2 regions of the Terrisporobacter glycolicus ATCC 14880 genome follow, and region 1 is predicted to be linked to the other one. Evidence: a T-box and tRNA genes for the amino acid it is inferred to sense, from the RefSeq annotation. Region 1 holds a T-box; the other holds one or more tRNA genes.

Region 1 (7,969 bases):
AACCTGCAATTATTATTTTTCCTTCTTCTTCACTTAACAGATTAACTTTTACTTGCATATGAACGTGAGCTAAACTTCCCTCAATATCCTTTTTATATAAAAGCGAGTCAAAACAAAAGGATTTATTAAATTCCTCCATTAACTTATTTTCATCACTTCTAAAACGTCCTCCCCAAAGCTTCATCTAAATTGCCCCCTTTAGCGCATAATTTGTCCTATTAATCTACATTTCTTATAATAGTAGCATAATTGTTGATTAAGCAGTAGCAAATTTTTGTAAAATCAAATTATTAATAGCCTTAGCTACCCCACTATTTCCATTTTTATCTGTTATATGATTAGCAATTTTTTTCACATCTTCTTCTGCATTTCCCATTGCCACACCTGTTCCTGCAAATTCAATCATAGATAAGTCATTATAATTGTCTCCAAAAGCCATAATTTGTTCTCTATCTATTTTTAATATATTTGATAGATACTCCACAGCATTTCCTTTATGACTGCCTTCACTCATAATTTCTAAGTTTCCTTTCCATGAAGATGTAACCTCTATATTATTTACAAATTTTAAATCAGCTCTAACTTTATCTAACAAATCTTGCTTTTCCATTTCCATAACATTAAACTTTAAAACATTGCTATTTTTAACATCTTCTCTTAAGTCTTTTTTAAATATTATTTCAGCCTTATCAGAGAAGTTTTTTTGAATAAATTCTTTCATAAATTTCTTTTCTTCTTCAGTTTCATACTTTTGAAGTATTTTTTCATCTGTATAAACTTGATATCTAAGATTATATTCATCTATAATATCCATTATTTTCAAACATATATCTTTATCTATAAAATTAGAATATAAAACTTCATTTGTTATTGGATGCTTAATTATAGATCCATTAGAAGATATTATTGGCATTGTATTATCTAAAAAAGTCACATGTTCTTTAGCTGAATCATGAAATCTACCTGTAGCAAAGACCACTTTAATCCCCATTTTTTCTGCTTCTTTTAATGCAATCTTATTTTCATCTGTAATTTTATGGTCTTCACCTAAGACAGTTCCGTCCATATCTGTCACTATCAATTTATAATTTTTCATACTCACTCTACCTCTTTTTATTATTTAGTCACTTTATATTTTATCATATAAATAAATACCCTTAAAATAAAAAAATATAGCATAAATATAAATAATTTATGCTATATCTAATATTCTTAATTTCCTGTTGCGTCTTTACATTCTTCATCTTCCATTTCTAGTAAACCAAGCTTTTTAGCTACAAGCTTAGTTGTGCTTCCTTGCAATATAAGTGTTATTAATATTGTCATAAATACTATAGATGATATTATTTCACTTCCAGGAACCTTCATAGATGTTATTATACCACAAAGAGCTGCTGGTATAACTCCTGTTTCCCTTACCCACATCATAAATATAAGTTGATTTTTATTCCATTTTGCCTTTCTATCTACCAAAGTACATGCTAGTATACATAAAGGTCTTACTATAAATATTAAACCTAAAACAGATATTAACGAAGGTACGAAATATTTAAATAATATATCTAGTTGAACTTGACTACCTAATATTATAAATATACACATTCTACAAATTGTACCTAAGGTTTCTGCCACACTACAATCTGCATCATAGTGTTTTTGGCTAAGCCATAATTTAAAGTTCTGTTTATTTCCTGTTACCAAACCAACTATAAAACATGACATATATCCACTACCACCTAAATAAGTAGAAAGCTCATATGCTATTATTACAGATAATATGGATATTATAGGAGTATAGTCTTTAAATATACCCTGTGGACTATCATTGACTAAGAATAATAAAACCAGCCCTGTTATCAAACCTACTATTATTCCCACTATAATCATAATACAAAGATTATATATATTTTCCTCTACAGAAAAATGACCTCCCATAATTATGGATAAAACTGCCACTGTTAATATAGCTCCAGTAGCATCATTTAATGCAGATTCGCTAATTACTGTTTGTTTTACTTTTTTATCAATTTTTACTTGGTTAAATATTGGCACAATTGTTGCTGGATCTGTAGATGCTATTATTGAACCTGCTAAAAGACAGGTCATAAAGCTAATTTGAAAATTCAATCCTATAATTTTTGCCATTAAAAATGATGTTATAACAACGCCAAGTGTAGATAAAAGAAATACACTAATTTTTACATCTTTCAGGACTTTTAAACTAACCTCTTTTCCCCCCAAATACAAAATAAATGCTGATCCAAATGTTAATATTAATTGGTTTTCCAGTTGAAACTGAGTAATATCAATAATTTTTAGAACAGATGGTCCTAAAAAGATACCAACAATCAAAAACAATACTACATCCGGTATATTTATTAATTCACTTCCTTTGCTGCATATTATTCCTGTAATAGCTATAGTTGCAAATAGAATTAATAACTTGTTACATGCTATTGCATGAATGGATGTTTCCATGTCCCCATCTCCTTTTCATAAGTGTTATTTTATACCATAATATTAATTATAAATAAAAAATGACCATCTGTGATGGTCATTTGTGTTAAATTTATGTTATAAATTTTACTATTCAACTACTGCTATTATTTCTATTTCAACTTTAACGTCTTTTGGTAATCTAGCAACTTCAACACAAGCTCTAGCTGGTTTATTTTCTCCGAAATATTCAGCATAAACTTCGTTTATTTGAGCGAACTCATTCATATCTTTTATGAATACTGTAGTTTTAACTACATGTGAGAAATCAGCTCCTGCTTCTTTTAATATAGCTTGAAGATTTTTTAATGATTGAGCAGTTTGTGCTTTTACATCTCCTTCAACTATTTCCATTGTTTCTGGAACAAAAGGAACTTGTCCTGATATGAATAATAAGTTTCCAGCTTTAACAGCTTGAGAATATGGTCCTATTGCAGCTGGTGCATTATTAGTATGTATAACTTGATGTTTCATGTTTTTTACCTCCTAAAAAAATATATTGATTAAAAACATTTTCCTCTCTATTATACTACTCATAAAAAGAATTGTACATATGGTTTTTATAATTCTTTTTATTTAATAAACAAAAAAAGGTCCAAATATTTATTTTTAGACCCTTTTTTTATTTTCACTTTATATATTTAAAGCAGATTCTATTTAACAACTATATTTACTAATTTTTTAGGAACAGCAATAACTTTTACCACATTTTTTCCTTCTATTGCAGCTTTAACCTTTTCACTTTCTAAAGCTACTTTTTCCATGTCTTCTCTAGCTATATTAGCATCCATAGATATTTTATCTCTTAATTTACCATTAACTTGAACTATTACTTCTACTTCATCTTGAACTAAAGCTTTTTCATCGAATTTAGGCCAACTTATATCAAATACGCTACCTTCTTTACCTATCATAGTCCATAATTCTTCACCTAAGTGAGGAGTAAACGGTGCAAGTATATTTACTATTGTTTCGATACCTTCTCTTATTATTCCATCATTTCTAGTATCTAATTCTTTATATTTATACATTTCGTTTATTAATTCCATTAATGCTGCTATAGCTGTATTAAATCCGAATTTTTCACTTAAATCAGCAGTAACTTTCTTAAGTGTTGAGTGTATTACAAGCCTCATTGCTTTATCTTCTTTAGTTAAAGCTTTTACTTCAGCATTTGATTTAGCTACTTCAGCTAATTCATCAACTAATCTGTAAACTCTGTTTAAGAATCTAAAACATCCTTCAACACCTTGTTCTGACCAGTCTAAGTCTCTTTCTGGTGGAGCTGCGAATAATACGAATAATCTAGCAGTATCTGCACCGTATTTGTTTATTATTTCTATAGGTGATACAGTATTACCTTTCGACTTACTCATTTTACTTCCATCCATTAAAACCATACCTTGAGTTAATAAGTTTTTGAATGGTTCATCGAAATCTAACATTCCCATTGATTTGAATGCCTTAACGAAGAATCTAGCGTAAAGCAAGTGCATTATAGCATGCTCTACTCCACCTATATATTGATCTACTGGCATCCATTTATTTGCTAATTCTTTACTGAATGGTTCTTCAGTGTTTTTAGGATCTATATATCTTAAGAAGTACCAAGATGAATCAACAAATGTATCCATAGTATCAACTTCTCTTCTCGCTTCTTTTCCACAGTGTGGACAAGGAGTTGTTTTGAATGCTTGAGAAGTAGTAAGCGGAGATTCTCCTTTTCCTGTGAATTCAACATCTGTAGGAAGTAATACTGGTAAATCTTTTTTGTCTACTGGTACTATTCCACAGTCATCACAGTAAACAACAGGTATTGGGCATCCCCAGTATCTTTGTCTAGATAATAACCAGTCTCTAAGTCTGTAGTTAGTAGTTTTCTCTCCTCTATTATCTTTAGCAAGTTTTTCAACTATACCTTCAAATGCATCTGAAGCGTCCATTCCATTGAACTCTTCTGAGTTTATCATTTTATTGTCTTCATCTATAACAGGTATTATATCTAAATTAAATTTCTCAGCGAAATCTCTATCTCTATCATCATGAGCCGGAACTGCCATTATAGCTCCAGTACCATAGTCAGCTAATACATAGTTTGCTATCCAAACTGGTATTTTCTTGTTGTTTACTGGATTTATAACATATTTACCGATAAACATACCTTCTTTTTCTACATCAGAAGCAGTTCTTTCTATTTCTGTTTTAGTATGCATTTTTGCTATGAAAGAATTAACGTCAGATTCATACTCTGTACCTTCAACTAATTCCTTAACTAATTCACTCTCTGGAGCTAAAACCATAAAAGTAACACCATATGTTGTATCTGGTCTAGTAGTGTAAACTGTCATAGATTTGTCAGTTCCGTCTATATCAAATACCAATTCAGCACCATTAGATTTTCCAATCCAGTTTCTTTGCATTGTTTTAACTTTTTCTGGCCATCCATCTAAAGTATCTAAGTCATTTAATAATTCCTCAGCAAATGCAGTAGTTTTAAAATACCATTGTTCTAAGTCTTTTTTAACAACTACGCTATCACATCTGTCGCAAAGCCCTCCAACAACTTGTTCGTTAGCAAGAACCGTCTCACAAGATGGACACCAGTTAACGAAAGATTTTTTCTTATAAGCAAGACCTGCTTCTAAGAATTTTAAGAATATTTCTTGTGTAAATCTATAATATTCTGGAGTAGAAGTGGCTACTTCTCTTTCCCAATCATAACTTAATCCTAATAATTTTAATTGACCTTTCATGTCCTCTATGTTTTCCATAGTCCATTTATGTGGATGTATTCCATGTTTTATAGCCGCATTTTCAGCTGGTAAACCAAATGAATCCCATCCCATTGGATGAAGTACATTGTACCCTTCCATTTTCTTAAATCTAGCAACTACGTCACCTATAGAGTAGTTTCTAACATGTCCCATATGTATGTTTCCTGATGGATAAGGGAACATCTCTAAAGCATAATAACTTGGCTTTGAAGAATCCGTTGTGTCAGTTTTATATTGATTATTTTCTGTCCATGTTTTTTGCCATTTGTCTTCAATCTTTTTAAAATTGTAAACGCTCATGATTTACCTCCTAAGTATTTTCTGTAATAATTTCCATAAGTATTATTTTATCCAAGTTAAGAAATTCTAAAATTTCTTAATAATATTAAAAAAATCCCCGTCCTAAACTTTACGTTTAGGGACGAGGATATATTTTCGCGGTACCACCCTAATTAGTTTACAAAAGTAAACTCTCTTAGATAGTCTTTATGCCAACTACGGCCAAATAATTTTATGTTAGCAAGTTCAAAAATAGTTTATGCTGATTCACACCAAATATCAACTCTCTGAAATAAACAAACTTTCCTACTACTCTAACTTATTTGATTTCAATCTTTATTTTTCTATAATATTAACATCTTTATGCTAAAGTGTCAACATCCACGTATGGAGCATCTTTCCATAGTTTTTCTAAGTTATAGAATCCTCTATTTTCTTCATCAAATACGTGAACCATTACATCACCATAATCAAGTAATATCCAATTTTGAGTTTCATATCCTTCTTTTGATCTTGGTTCTATTCCGTGCTCTGTTAAAGCATCTTGTACATTATCTGCTATTGCTTTAACTTGTCTTGTAGAACCAGCAGTTGCTATAACAAAATAATCACATAGAGAAGATACTTTCCCTATATTTATTATTGATATATCTTGACCTAATTTATCATCAATTGCATCGTAAACAATCTTTGTCATTTGTTCAACAGTCATGTTAGTCATATTCCGTCTCCTTTCAATTTTAAAGCTACCTAGTTATTATATCATAAATATTTGTATTATTACTATTATATATACAAATTTAAAAATTTGCGCCTATTATTATACAATCTTACAATACTATTTGCTTGAAAAATAATCATTCTAGTTAAAAGTACCTATAATCAATTCTTCTAATATATAATTTCTAGCTTTTACAGTTCTTGGGTGTATTAACTGATTATTATCTATCACAAATTTTATAGTATTATTGAAAGATAAAATTAATGCTTCTTCTAATCTCCCACTATAAGTTAGTTCTCTTAATTCTTCTACTCTTGGAAAGTTCCTTCCCTCTTCTATTAAGTCAGCCATATATATTATTTTTTCTAAAAGAGACATGTTTTCCTTTCCTGTAGTATGATATTTTATTGCATTTATAATTTCTTCATCCTTAATATTAAATATATCTACTGCTACATAAGAACCTATAACACTATGAGATAGGGCTATATTGTTTACTTCCAAAGGATCTAGTTCTATATTAAACCTTTCTATACAATCTTCAATTTGTTCATCTGTAAAATATTTAGCACAATCATGAACAAGTCCAGCAATTTCGGCTTTTTCTTTGTCACACTTATATATTTCACTTAGCTTTAATGCACATTTTGATACATTTAAAGAATGTTTTAATCTTCTCTCAGGTAACATCTCTTTTAGTGTTTTTTCTATTTGTTTTATATCCATTTACTCAACTCCAAAATTGTATAAACCCTTTTCCTTTATATATGATTCCACATTTTCAGGTATTAAGTACCTAACTGACTTCCCTAAATTCAGTTGGTCTCTAATATATGTGGATGATATATCTAAGGAAGGTACATATACATTTATAATTTTTGCATTATATTTATTTTCTAATTTTTCTATATAGTCTTGAGCCCTAAGCAGACTTATACCCGGCCTTGTTGCTGCTACAAATGTGGCTAATTTGAAATTTTCAGCAACATCTTTCCATGCTTCTATATCACATATGGCATCTGCTCCTGTAATAAAAAATAATTCACAAGTTGGATAAGTCTTTTTTAACTCCCTCAAAGTATCTATAGTATAAGTCTTTCCAACTTTATTAATTTCCATATCAGAAACTACAAAATTTTCATTTTTTACAGTAGCAAGTACTACCATTTCATAACGATCTTTTTTATCAGTTATATTCCAAAATTTATGAGGAGGATTACCAGAAGGTATGAAAATAACTTTATCTAAATTATATTTGCCTCTTATAAACTCCACCGTTGCTAGATGAGCATAATGTATAGGGTCAAATGTTCCTCCTAATATTCCTATTCTTAAATTATGAGCACTGTCCCTAAATTTTGCCATCTTCTCATTATTTTTCAATATAGATTCAATAACTATATCTTCAATCCTCATTATTATTCTCCTTTTTACTCCCTTTTTTCTATAACAATTAAGTTTATTATATAAAAACCCTTTTTTTAGTATATAATCATAAATATATATTTTTATTAACTAAATTATCTATATTTATACTTTAATTGCAAAAATTTGTTCACTATTAATATATATAATAATTTCAATTATATAACAAGTGATTTTTAACATTTATTTAACTTTAAGCAATAAATTTAATTCAAAGGAGACAAAATATGTCTGTAATAACAAAAATTGAGGTTCAAAAGAAAAACCAAGACAG
Region 2 (7,969 bases), 780 kb from region 1:
GTTCTATTTATTTAGAAACTGCGAAAAGTATTTCTAATCTAACTCATTTAGTAATCTTCTAGATACATCATTTAACTTTAATTGTCCTAAGCCTATATATGCCATCGTGAATACTGTTTTAACTACGTCAGATGAATTATCCCATTTATAGGAGATAGAATTTACTAAAGAGTGCTTTGGCATAAAATCTTGCAATCTTATAGCCATTTCTTCTGATAAGCTTATATACTCTTCGAATAAATCTTCTTCACTTATTTCATCTAAATTATAATCTTGATTTAACTCTTCATTTAAAATTTTTACTGGTATGCTTAATTGGTACGCCACAACATCTTCCCTTTTTGTTCCCTTGCACATATCTCTATCTACTTTGAAATCACTATTACCTTCAATTGTTTCTCTTATTTCTTCACTGTCTACTATCTCTTCTCCAAATATAATATACATAATAACACCTTCCTTAGTTTTTATATAAAAGATCTCTATTTTTCATTCATTTTATTTTTGATTAAAACAGTAATATTTATAACTTATTTTATATATTAAAAAACCTCTAGTTAACAAACTAGAGGATAATTGGTGGGACCAACAGGGCTCGAACCTGTGACCCCCTGCTTGTAAGGCAGGTGCTCTCCCAGCTGAGCTATGGTCCCGGGATTTTTATTAATAAGTGGTGCGCCCAGAGGGACTCGAACCCCCAACCTTCTGATTCGTAGTCAGACACTCTATCCAGTTGAGCTATAGGCGCGCGTTTAAATGGAGGCGACACCCAGATTCGAACTGGGGATGAAGGAGTTGCAGTCCTCTACCTTAGCCACTTGGTCATGTCGCCCTTTTTATATTGGTGACCCATCGGAGATTCGAACTCCGGACACCTTGATTAAAAGTCAAGTGCTCTACCGACTGAGCTAATGAGTCATATGTTTTATGGGGTGGATAATGAGATTCGAACTCACGGCCTCCAGAGCCACAATCTGGCGCTCTAACCAACTGAGCTATACCCACCATAATCTAATGCACTAGTTTTTTGTTTTTTTAGTTGATGGTCGAGGTGAAGGGACTCGAACCCCCGGCCCCATGGTCCCAAACCAAGTGCGCTACCAAACTGCGCTACACCTCGAACTAAAAAAGTGGTGGACCATCAGGGACTCGAACCCCGGACCTACCGGTTATGAGCCGGGCGCTCTAACCAACTGAGCTAATGGTCCACGTTATGTGTTATTAAAGTTTAAATGGTAGCGGTAACAGGAGTCGAACCTGTGACCTTTCGGGTATGAACCGAACGCTCTAGCCAACTAAGCTATACCGCCACGTTATTTGAATATGGTGCCCAGAGGCGGAATCGAACCACCGACACGGGGATTTTCAGTCCCCTGCTCTACCGACTGAGCTATCTGGGCATCTGGCGGAGAGGGTGGGATTCGAACCCACGGTGCCGTTAAGCATCACTGGTTTTCAAGACCAGCTCCTTAAACCACTCGGACACCTCTCCTTATAGTTTCCCTATATGCTCTATCAAGCGAGCACTAAGTTGCTAATTTAATATGGCTGGGGATGCAGGACTCGAACCTACGCATGCATGAGTCAAAGTCATGTGCCTTACCGACTTGGCTAATCCCCAATATATAAGTGGTGAGCGCACAGGGATTCGAACCCCGGACACACGCCTTAGAAGGGCGTTGCTCTATCCAGCTGAGCTATGCACCCACATTATAAAAAAAGTGGTGCGGATGAAGGGAGTCGAACCCCCACGCCAATGGCGCTAGATCCTAAGTCTAGTGCGTCTGCCAATTCCGCCACATCCGCGTACTTTAAGTTGGTGGAGGATGGTGGATTCGAACCACCGAAAGCACAGCTAACAGATTTACAGTCTGCCCCCTTTGGCCACTCGGGAAATCCTCCGCATATATAAATGGAGCTGGTGATAGGAATCGAACCTACAACCTGCTGATTACAAGTCAGCTGCTCTACCGTTGAGCCACACCAGCTTAGATAAAATTAAATGGCGACCTGGAAGGGGTTCGAACCCTCGACCTCCAGCGTGACAGGCTGGCATTCTAACCAACTGAACTACCAGGCCGCGTTTGTGTTTTTATGGTGGGACCAACAGGGCTCGAACCTGTGACCCCCTGCTTGTAAGGCAGGTGCTCTCCCAGCTGAGCTATGGTCCCGGGATAAATTAAAATTGGAGCGGGTGAAGGGGATCGAACCCTCACAGCCGGCTTGGAAGGCCGGAACTCTACCATTGAGCTACACCCGCATGGTGACTCATAGGGGAATCGAACCCCTGTTACCGCCGTGAAAGGGCGGTGTCTTGACCGCTTGACCAATGAGCCATTCATATGTCATTTACTTTTTTGCGTCTACCCATTCGTCTCGCAAAATTGGTGCCGAAGACCGGAATCGAACCGGTACGAAAGTATAAGTTTCGCAGGATTTTAAGTCCTGTGCGTCTGCCAGTTCCGCCACTTCGGCACTTTCTTGGCTCCAAGGGAGGGACTCGAACCCTCAGCCTATCGGTTAACAGCCGAGTGCTCCACCGTTGAGCTACCTTGGAATATGGAGGCGACACCCAGATTCGAACTGGGGATGAAGGAGTTGCAGTCCTCTACCTTAGCCACTTGGTCATGTCGCCATATTTAGTGGTGACCCATCGGAGATTCGAACTCCGGACACCTTGATTAAAAGTCAAGTGCTCTACCGACTGAGCTAATGAGTCATATGTTTATGGGGTGGATAATGAGATTCGAACTCACGGCCTCCAGAGCCACAATCTGGCGCTCTAACCAACTGAGCTATACCCACCATAATTGATAAAAGTGGTCGAGGTGAAGGGACTCGAACCCCCGGCCCCATGGTCCCAAACCAAGTGCGCTACCAAACTGCGCTACACCTCGAACTAAAAAAGTGGTGGACCATCAGGGACTCGAACCCCAGACCTACCGGTTATGAGCCGGGCGCTCTAACCAACTGAGCTAATGGTCCACGTTATATTATTAAAATTAAAATGGTAGCGGTAACAGGAGTCGAACCTGTGACCTTTCGGGTATGAACCGAACGCTCTAGCCAACTAAGCTATACCGCCACAATATTTAAATATGGTGCCCAGAGGCGGAATCGAACCACCGACACGGGGATTTTCAGTCCCCTGCTCTACCGACTGAGCTATCTGGGCATCTGGCGGAGAGGGTGGGATTCGAACCCACGGTGCCGTTAAGCATCACTGGTTTTCAAGACCAGCTCCTTAAACCACTCGGACACCTCTCCAGGTTAATGGTGACCCATCGGAGATTCGAACTCCGGACACCTTGATTAAAAGTCAAGTGCTCTACCGACTGAGCTAATGAGTCATATTTATATGGCTGGGGATGCAGGACTCGAACCTACGCATGCATGAGTCAAAGTCATGTGCCTTACCGACTTGGCTAATCCCCAATATATAAGTGGTGAGCGCACAGGGATTCGAACCCCGGACACACGCCTTAGAAGGGCGTTGCTCTATCCAGCTGAGCTATGCACCCACATATATTGTTTGTTTTGTTGGAGCGGGAAACGAGATTCGAACTCGCGACTTCAACCTTGGCAAGGTTGCGCTCTACCACTGAACTATTCCCGCATTTTAGGTATAGTTAAAAAGTGGTGCGGATGAAGGGAGTCGAACCCCCACGCCAATGGCGCTAGATCCTAAGTCTAGTGCGTCTGCCAATTCCGCCACATCCGCATACTTCTTTTGGTGGAGGATGGTGGATTCGAACCACCGAAAGCACAGCTAACAGATTTACAGTCTGCCCCCTTTGGCCACTCGGGAAATCCTCCGTATTATGGAGCTGGTGATAGGAATCGAACCTACAACCTGCTGATTACAAGTCAGCTGCTCTACCGTTGAGCCACACCAGCATATTATTCTTAGAAGTATTATGGCGACCTGGAAGGGGTTCGAACCCTCGACCTCCAGCGTGACAGGCTGGCATTCTAACCAACTGAACTACCAGGCCGCATTTATATTTTTTTGGTGGGACCAACAGGGCTCGAACCTGTGACCCCCTGCTTGTAAGGCAGGTGCTCTCCCAGCTGAGCTATGATCCCGGGATAAATTAAAATGGAGCGGGTGAAGGGGATCGAACCCTCACAGCCGGCTTGGAAGGCCGGAACTCTACCATTGAGCTACACCCGCATGGTGACTCATAGGGGAATCGAACCCCTGTTACCGCCGTGAAAGGGCGGTGTCTTGACCGCTTGACCAATGAGCCATATATATTAAAATGGTTGCGGAGACAGGACTCGAACCTGTGACCTTCGGGTTATGAGCCCGACGAGCTGCCAACTGCTCCACTCCGCGATATTAATTTGGTGCCGAAGACCGGAATCGAACCGGTACGAAAGTATAAGTTTCGCAGGATTTTAAGTCCTGTGCGTCTGCCAGTTCCGCCACTTCGGCACTTTCTTGGCTCCAAGGGAGGGACTCGAACCCTCAGCCTATCGGTTAACAGCCGAGTGCTCCACCGTTGAGCTACCTTGGAACATTACGTGGCTACGTGCTACTCTCCCAGGAGGTCGCCCTCCAAGTACCATCGCCGCTCAAGAGCTTAACTTCTGTGTTCGGAATGGGAACAGGTGTATCCTCTTTGCTATAATAACCACATTTTTTTGCTGAACAAGTATTATAATAACATTTTTTTTAAATCTTGTCAACTTTTTTTTCATTTTTTGAAAGTTTTAGTGCTTTCAAAACTGCTAACATTTAATGTTTACATCATATTTATTGGTCAAGTCCTCGACCTATTAGTATCAGTAAGCTACATATGTTACCACACTTCCACCTCTGACCTATCAACCATGTAGTCTTCATGGGGTCTTAACCTTACGGTGGGAAATCTTATCTTGAAGTAGGCTTCGCGCTTAGATGCTTTCAGCGCTTATCCTTTCCGTACTTAGCTACCCAGCTATGCCCTTGGCAGAACAACTGGTACACCAGCGGTACGTCCATCCCGGTCCTCTCGTACTAAGGACAGGTCTCCTCAAATTTCCTACGCCTGCGACGGATAGGGACCGAACTGTCTCACGACGTTCTGAACCCAGCTCGCGTACCACTTTAATGGGCGAACAGCCCAACCCTTGGGACCTACTACAGCCCCAGGATGTGATGAGCCGACATCGAGGTGCCAAACCTCCCCGTCGATGTGGACTCTTGGGGGAGATCAGCCTGTTATCCCCAGGGTAGCTTTTATCCGTTGAGCGATGGCCCTTCCATGCGGTACCACCGGATCACTAAGTCCGACTTTCGTCCTTGCTCGACCTGTATGTCTTGCAATCAAGCTCTCTTCTGCCTTTACACTCTACGTACGATTTCCGACCGTACTGAGAGAACCTTTGAGCGCCTCCGTTACTCTTTAGGAGGCGACCGCCCCAGTCAAACTGTCCACCTGACAGTGTCCCACTACCTGATTCAAGGCAGCTGGTTAGAATCCCAGTACTACAAGGGTGGTATCCCAAGGATGGCTCCACACAGACTGACGTCCATGCTTCATAGCCTCCCACCTATCCTGTACATGTAGCACCGAGACTCAATGTCAAGCTACAGTAAAGCTCCATGGGGTCTTTCCGTCCTGTCGCAGGTAACCGGCATCTTCACCGGTATTACAATTTCACCCAGTCTGTTGTTGAGACAGTGCCCAAATCGTTACGCCTTTCGTGCGGGTCGGAACTTACCCGACAAGGAATTTCGCTACCTTAGGACCGTTATAGTTACGGCCGCCGTTTACTGGGGCTTAAGTTCACTGCTTCGGTTACCCTAACAGATCCCCTTAACCTTCCAGCACCGGGCAGGCGTCAGCTCCTATACATCGTCTTGCGACTTAGCAGAAACCTATGTTTTTGGTAAACAGTCGCTTGGGCCTATTCTCTGCGGCCATGTTTCCATGGCACCCCTTCTCCCTAAGTTACGGGGTCATTTTGCCGAGTTCCTTAACAACAGTTCTCTGGCTGGCCTTAGGATACTCTCCTCACCCACCTGTGTCGGTTTGCGGTACAGGCACCTTTAACCTCGATAGAGACTTTTCTCGACAGTGTGAAATCAGCTACTTCGCTACTAAATTTCGCTCCGCATCGTACTCCAGCATTATTCAGGCGGATTTGCCTACCTGAACTGCCTCAATACTTGCCCGCACATAACCAACAGTGCGGTTAGCTTATCCTACTGTGTCATCCCATTTCTCAAACGGTTATTGGTGGTACAGGAATATCAACCTGTTGTCCATCACCTACGCCTTTCGGCCTCGGCTTAGGTCCTGACTAACCCAGGGCGGACGAACCTTCCCCTGGAAACCTTGGGTTTACGGCCTGTGGGATTCTCACCCACATCTCGCTACTCATGCCAACATTCTCACTTCTATACAGTCCACATCTCCTTACGGTAATGCTTCAATCCATATAGAAAGCTCTCCTACCCATCATAAATGATGCCGTAGCTTCGGTAGTACGTTTTAGCCCCGGAAATTTTCGGCGCAGGATCACTCGACCAGTGAGCTATTACGCACTCTTTAAATGAGTGGCTGCTTCTAAGCCAACATCCTGGTTGTCTGTGCAATCCCACATCCTTTACCACTTAACGTACATTTAGGGACCTTAGCTGACGATCTGGGCTGTTGCCCTTTTGACTATGAATCTTATCACCCACAGTCTGACTCCCAAGCATAAGAATACGGTATTCGGAGTTTGATAGTCTTCGGTAAGTGCAATACCCCCTAGGACATTCAGTGCTCTACCCCCGTTTCTCTAAATCTTGAGGCTAGCCCTAAAGCTATTTCGGAGAGAACCAGCTATCTCCGGGCTCGATTGGAATTTCACCGCTATCCACAGGTCATCCCCGAGCTTTTCAACGCTCGTGGGTTCGGTCCTCCACGAAATTTTACTTTCGCTTCAACCTGCCCATGGATAGGTCGCCCGGTTTCGGGTCTACGTCAACTAACTATACGCCCAGTTAAGACTCGCTTTCGCTGCGGCTCCACACCTTAAGTGCTTAACCTTGCTAGGTAACGTAACTCGTTGGCCCGTTCTACAAAAAGTACGCAGTCACACAAATAATGTGCTCCTACAGCTTGTAAGTGTAGGGTTTCAGGTTCTCTTTCACTCCCCTCCCGGGGTTCTTTTCACCTTTCCCTCACGGTACTATACGCTATCGGTCACTAGGTAGTATTTAGGCTTGGAGGATGGTCCCTCCTGCTTCCCACAGGGTTTCACGTGTCCCGTGGTACTCTGGATCATATCTGAAGTCTTCTTGTTTTGACTACGTGGCTTTTACACTTTATAGCGGAGCTTTCCAACTCTCTTCGTCTACAATAGCCTCTTCGTTATGATATGTCCGCAACCCCAGTGAAGAAAACTTCACTGGTTTGGCCTGTTCCGCGTTCGCTCGCCGCTACTTACGGAATCGAATTTCTTTCTCTTCCTCCGGGTACTTAGATGTTTCAGTTCCCCGGGTTCCCCTCGCATAGCTATGTATTCACTATACGATACTTAGACATTACTCTAAGTGAGTTTCCTCATTCGGAAATCTTGGGATCACAGTTTACGTGCAACTCCCCCAAGCTTATCGCAGCTTATCGCGTCCTTCATCGGCTCCTAGTGCCAAGGCATTCGCCCTACACCCTTAATAACTTGACCAGTTATTAAATTTGATATTTTTAAAAGTTATCTTCTTTATATGATATATTTTTTAAGAAGTTTATCTTCTTCTTTATATAATGTCATATCACTAAATGTTATGCAGTTTTCAAAGTACTAAAATGCTTACTTAATAAGCACTAATTTTGAGTTTTCATAAAGAACCCTCAAAATTAAACAGTAGGTTAATTCTCCCTAGAAAGGAGGTGATCCAGCCGCACCTTCCGATACGGCTACCTTGTTACGACTTCACCCCAGTTATTGATTTCACCTTCGACACTCGCTTCCCAAAAGGGTTAGCTAAGTG

What was found. A T-box is a leader RNA that pairs with one kind of tRNA and senses whether it is charged. The one in region 1 lies ahead of leuS (leucine--tRNA ligase), so its partner is inferred to be a tRNA-Leu.
Region 2: it encodes a tRNA-Leu, which carries the amino acid that the T-box ahead of leuS (leucine--tRNA ligase) is inferred to sense. The anticodon was not compared.

Annotation. Positions count from the first base shown of each region.
Region 1 covers NZ_CP117523.1:3,299,730-3,307,698, forward strand. The annotation lists gene argH (argininosuccinate lyase) at 1-184, opposite strand, end outside; gene TEGL_RS16195 (Cof-type HAD-IIB family hydrolase) at 257-1,096, opposite strand; gene TEGL_RS16200 (cation:proton antiporter) at 1,213-2,478, opposite strand; gene TEGL_RS16205 (RidA family protein) at 2,587-2,970, opposite strand; gene leuS (leucine--tRNA ligase) at 3,150-5,570, opposite strand; T-box leader at 5,685-5,874, opposite strand; gene rsfS (ribosome silencing factor) at 5,911-6,261, opposite strand; gene yqeK (bis(5'-nucleosyl)-tetraphosphatase (symmetrical) YqeK) at 6,412-6,996, opposite strand; gene nadD (nicotinate-nucleotide adenylyltransferase) at 6,997-7,686, opposite strand; gene recX (recombination regulator RecX) at 7,923-7,969, shown strand, end outside.
Region 2 covers NZ_CP117523.1:39,428-47,396, reverse strand. The annotation lists gene TEGL_RS00420 (hypothetical protein) at 34-447, opposite strand; tRNA gene TEGL_RS00415 (tRNA-Val) at 578-653, opposite strand; tRNA gene TEGL_RS00410 (tRNA-Arg) at 672-748, opposite strand; tRNA gene TEGL_RS00405 (tRNA-Cys) at 758-832, opposite strand; tRNA gene TEGL_RS00400 (tRNA-Lys) at 843-918, opposite strand; tRNA gene TEGL_RS00395 (tRNA-His) at 929-1,005, opposite strand; tRNA gene TEGL_RS00390 (tRNA-Pro) at 1,044-1,120, opposite strand; tRNA gene TEGL_RS00385 (tRNA-Ile) at 1,132-1,208, opposite strand; tRNA gene TEGL_RS00380 (tRNA-Met) at 1,234-1,310, opposite strand; tRNA gene TEGL_RS00375 (tRNA-Phe) at 1,325-1,400, opposite strand; tRNA gene TEGL_RS00370 (tRNA-Ser) at 1,404-1,492, opposite strand; tRNA gene TEGL_RS00365 (tRNA-Gln) at 1,546-1,621, opposite strand; tRNA gene TEGL_RS00360 (tRNA-Arg) at 1,631-1,707, opposite strand; tRNA gene TEGL_RS00355 (tRNA-Leu) at 1,723-1,806, opposite strand; tRNA gene TEGL_RS00350 (tRNA-Tyr) at 1,818-1,902, opposite strand; tRNA gene TEGL_RS00345 (tRNA-Thr) at 1,914-1,988, opposite strand; tRNA gene TEGL_RS00340 (tRNA-Asp) at 2,004-2,080, opposite strand; tRNA gene TEGL_RS00335 (tRNA-Val) at 2,096-2,171, opposite strand; tRNA gene TEGL_RS00330 (tRNA-Gly) at 2,187-2,260, opposite strand; tRNA gene TEGL_RS00325 (tRNA-Glu) at 2,262-2,336, opposite strand; tRNA gene TEGL_RS00320 (tRNA-Leu) at 2,386-2,475, opposite strand; tRNA gene TEGL_RS00315 (tRNA-Asn) at 2,483-2,557, opposite strand; tRNA gene TEGL_RS00310 (tRNA-Cys) at 2,561-2,635, opposite strand; tRNA gene TEGL_RS00305 (tRNA-Lys) at 2,644-2,719, opposite strand; tRNA gene TEGL_RS00300 (tRNA-His) at 2,729-2,805, opposite strand; tRNA gene TEGL_RS00295 (tRNA-Pro) at 2,821-2,897, opposite strand; tRNA gene TEGL_RS00290 (tRNA-Ile) at 2,909-2,985, opposite strand; tRNA gene TEGL_RS00285 (tRNA-Met) at 3,009-3,085, opposite strand; tRNA gene TEGL_RS00280 (tRNA-Phe) at 3,100-3,175, opposite strand; tRNA gene TEGL_RS00275 (tRNA-Ser) at 3,179-3,267, opposite strand; tRNA gene TEGL_RS00270 (tRNA-Lys) at 3,275-3,350, opposite strand; tRNA gene TEGL_RS00265 (tRNA-Gln) at 3,360-3,435, opposite strand; tRNA gene TEGL_RS00260 (tRNA-Arg) at 3,445-3,521, opposite strand; tRNA gene TEGL_RS00255 (tRNA-Gly) at 3,542-3,616, opposite strand; tRNA gene TEGL_RS00250 (tRNA-Leu) at 3,638-3,721, opposite strand; tRNA gene TEGL_RS00245 (tRNA-Tyr) at 3,732-3,816, opposite strand; tRNA gene TEGL_RS00240 (tRNA-Thr) at 3,823-3,897, opposite strand; tRNA gene TEGL_RS00235 (tRNA-Asp) at 3,919-3,995, opposite strand; tRNA gene TEGL_RS00230 (tRNA-Val) at 4,011-4,086, opposite strand; tRNA gene TEGL_RS00225 (tRNA-Gly) at 4,101-4,174, opposite strand; tRNA gene TEGL_RS00220 (tRNA-Glu) at 4,176-4,250, opposite strand; tRNA gene TEGL_RS00215 (tRNA-Met) at 4,264-4,339, opposite strand; tRNA gene TEGL_RS00210 (tRNA-Leu) at 4,349-4,438, opposite strand; tRNA gene TEGL_RS00205 (tRNA-Asn) at 4,446-4,520, opposite strand; rRNA gene rrf (5S ribosomal RNA) at 4,526-4,642, opposite strand; rRNA gene TEGL_RS00195 (23S ribosomal RNA) at 4,763-7,662, opposite strand; rRNA gene TEGL_RS00190 (16S ribosomal RNA) at 7,862-7,969, opposite strand, start outside.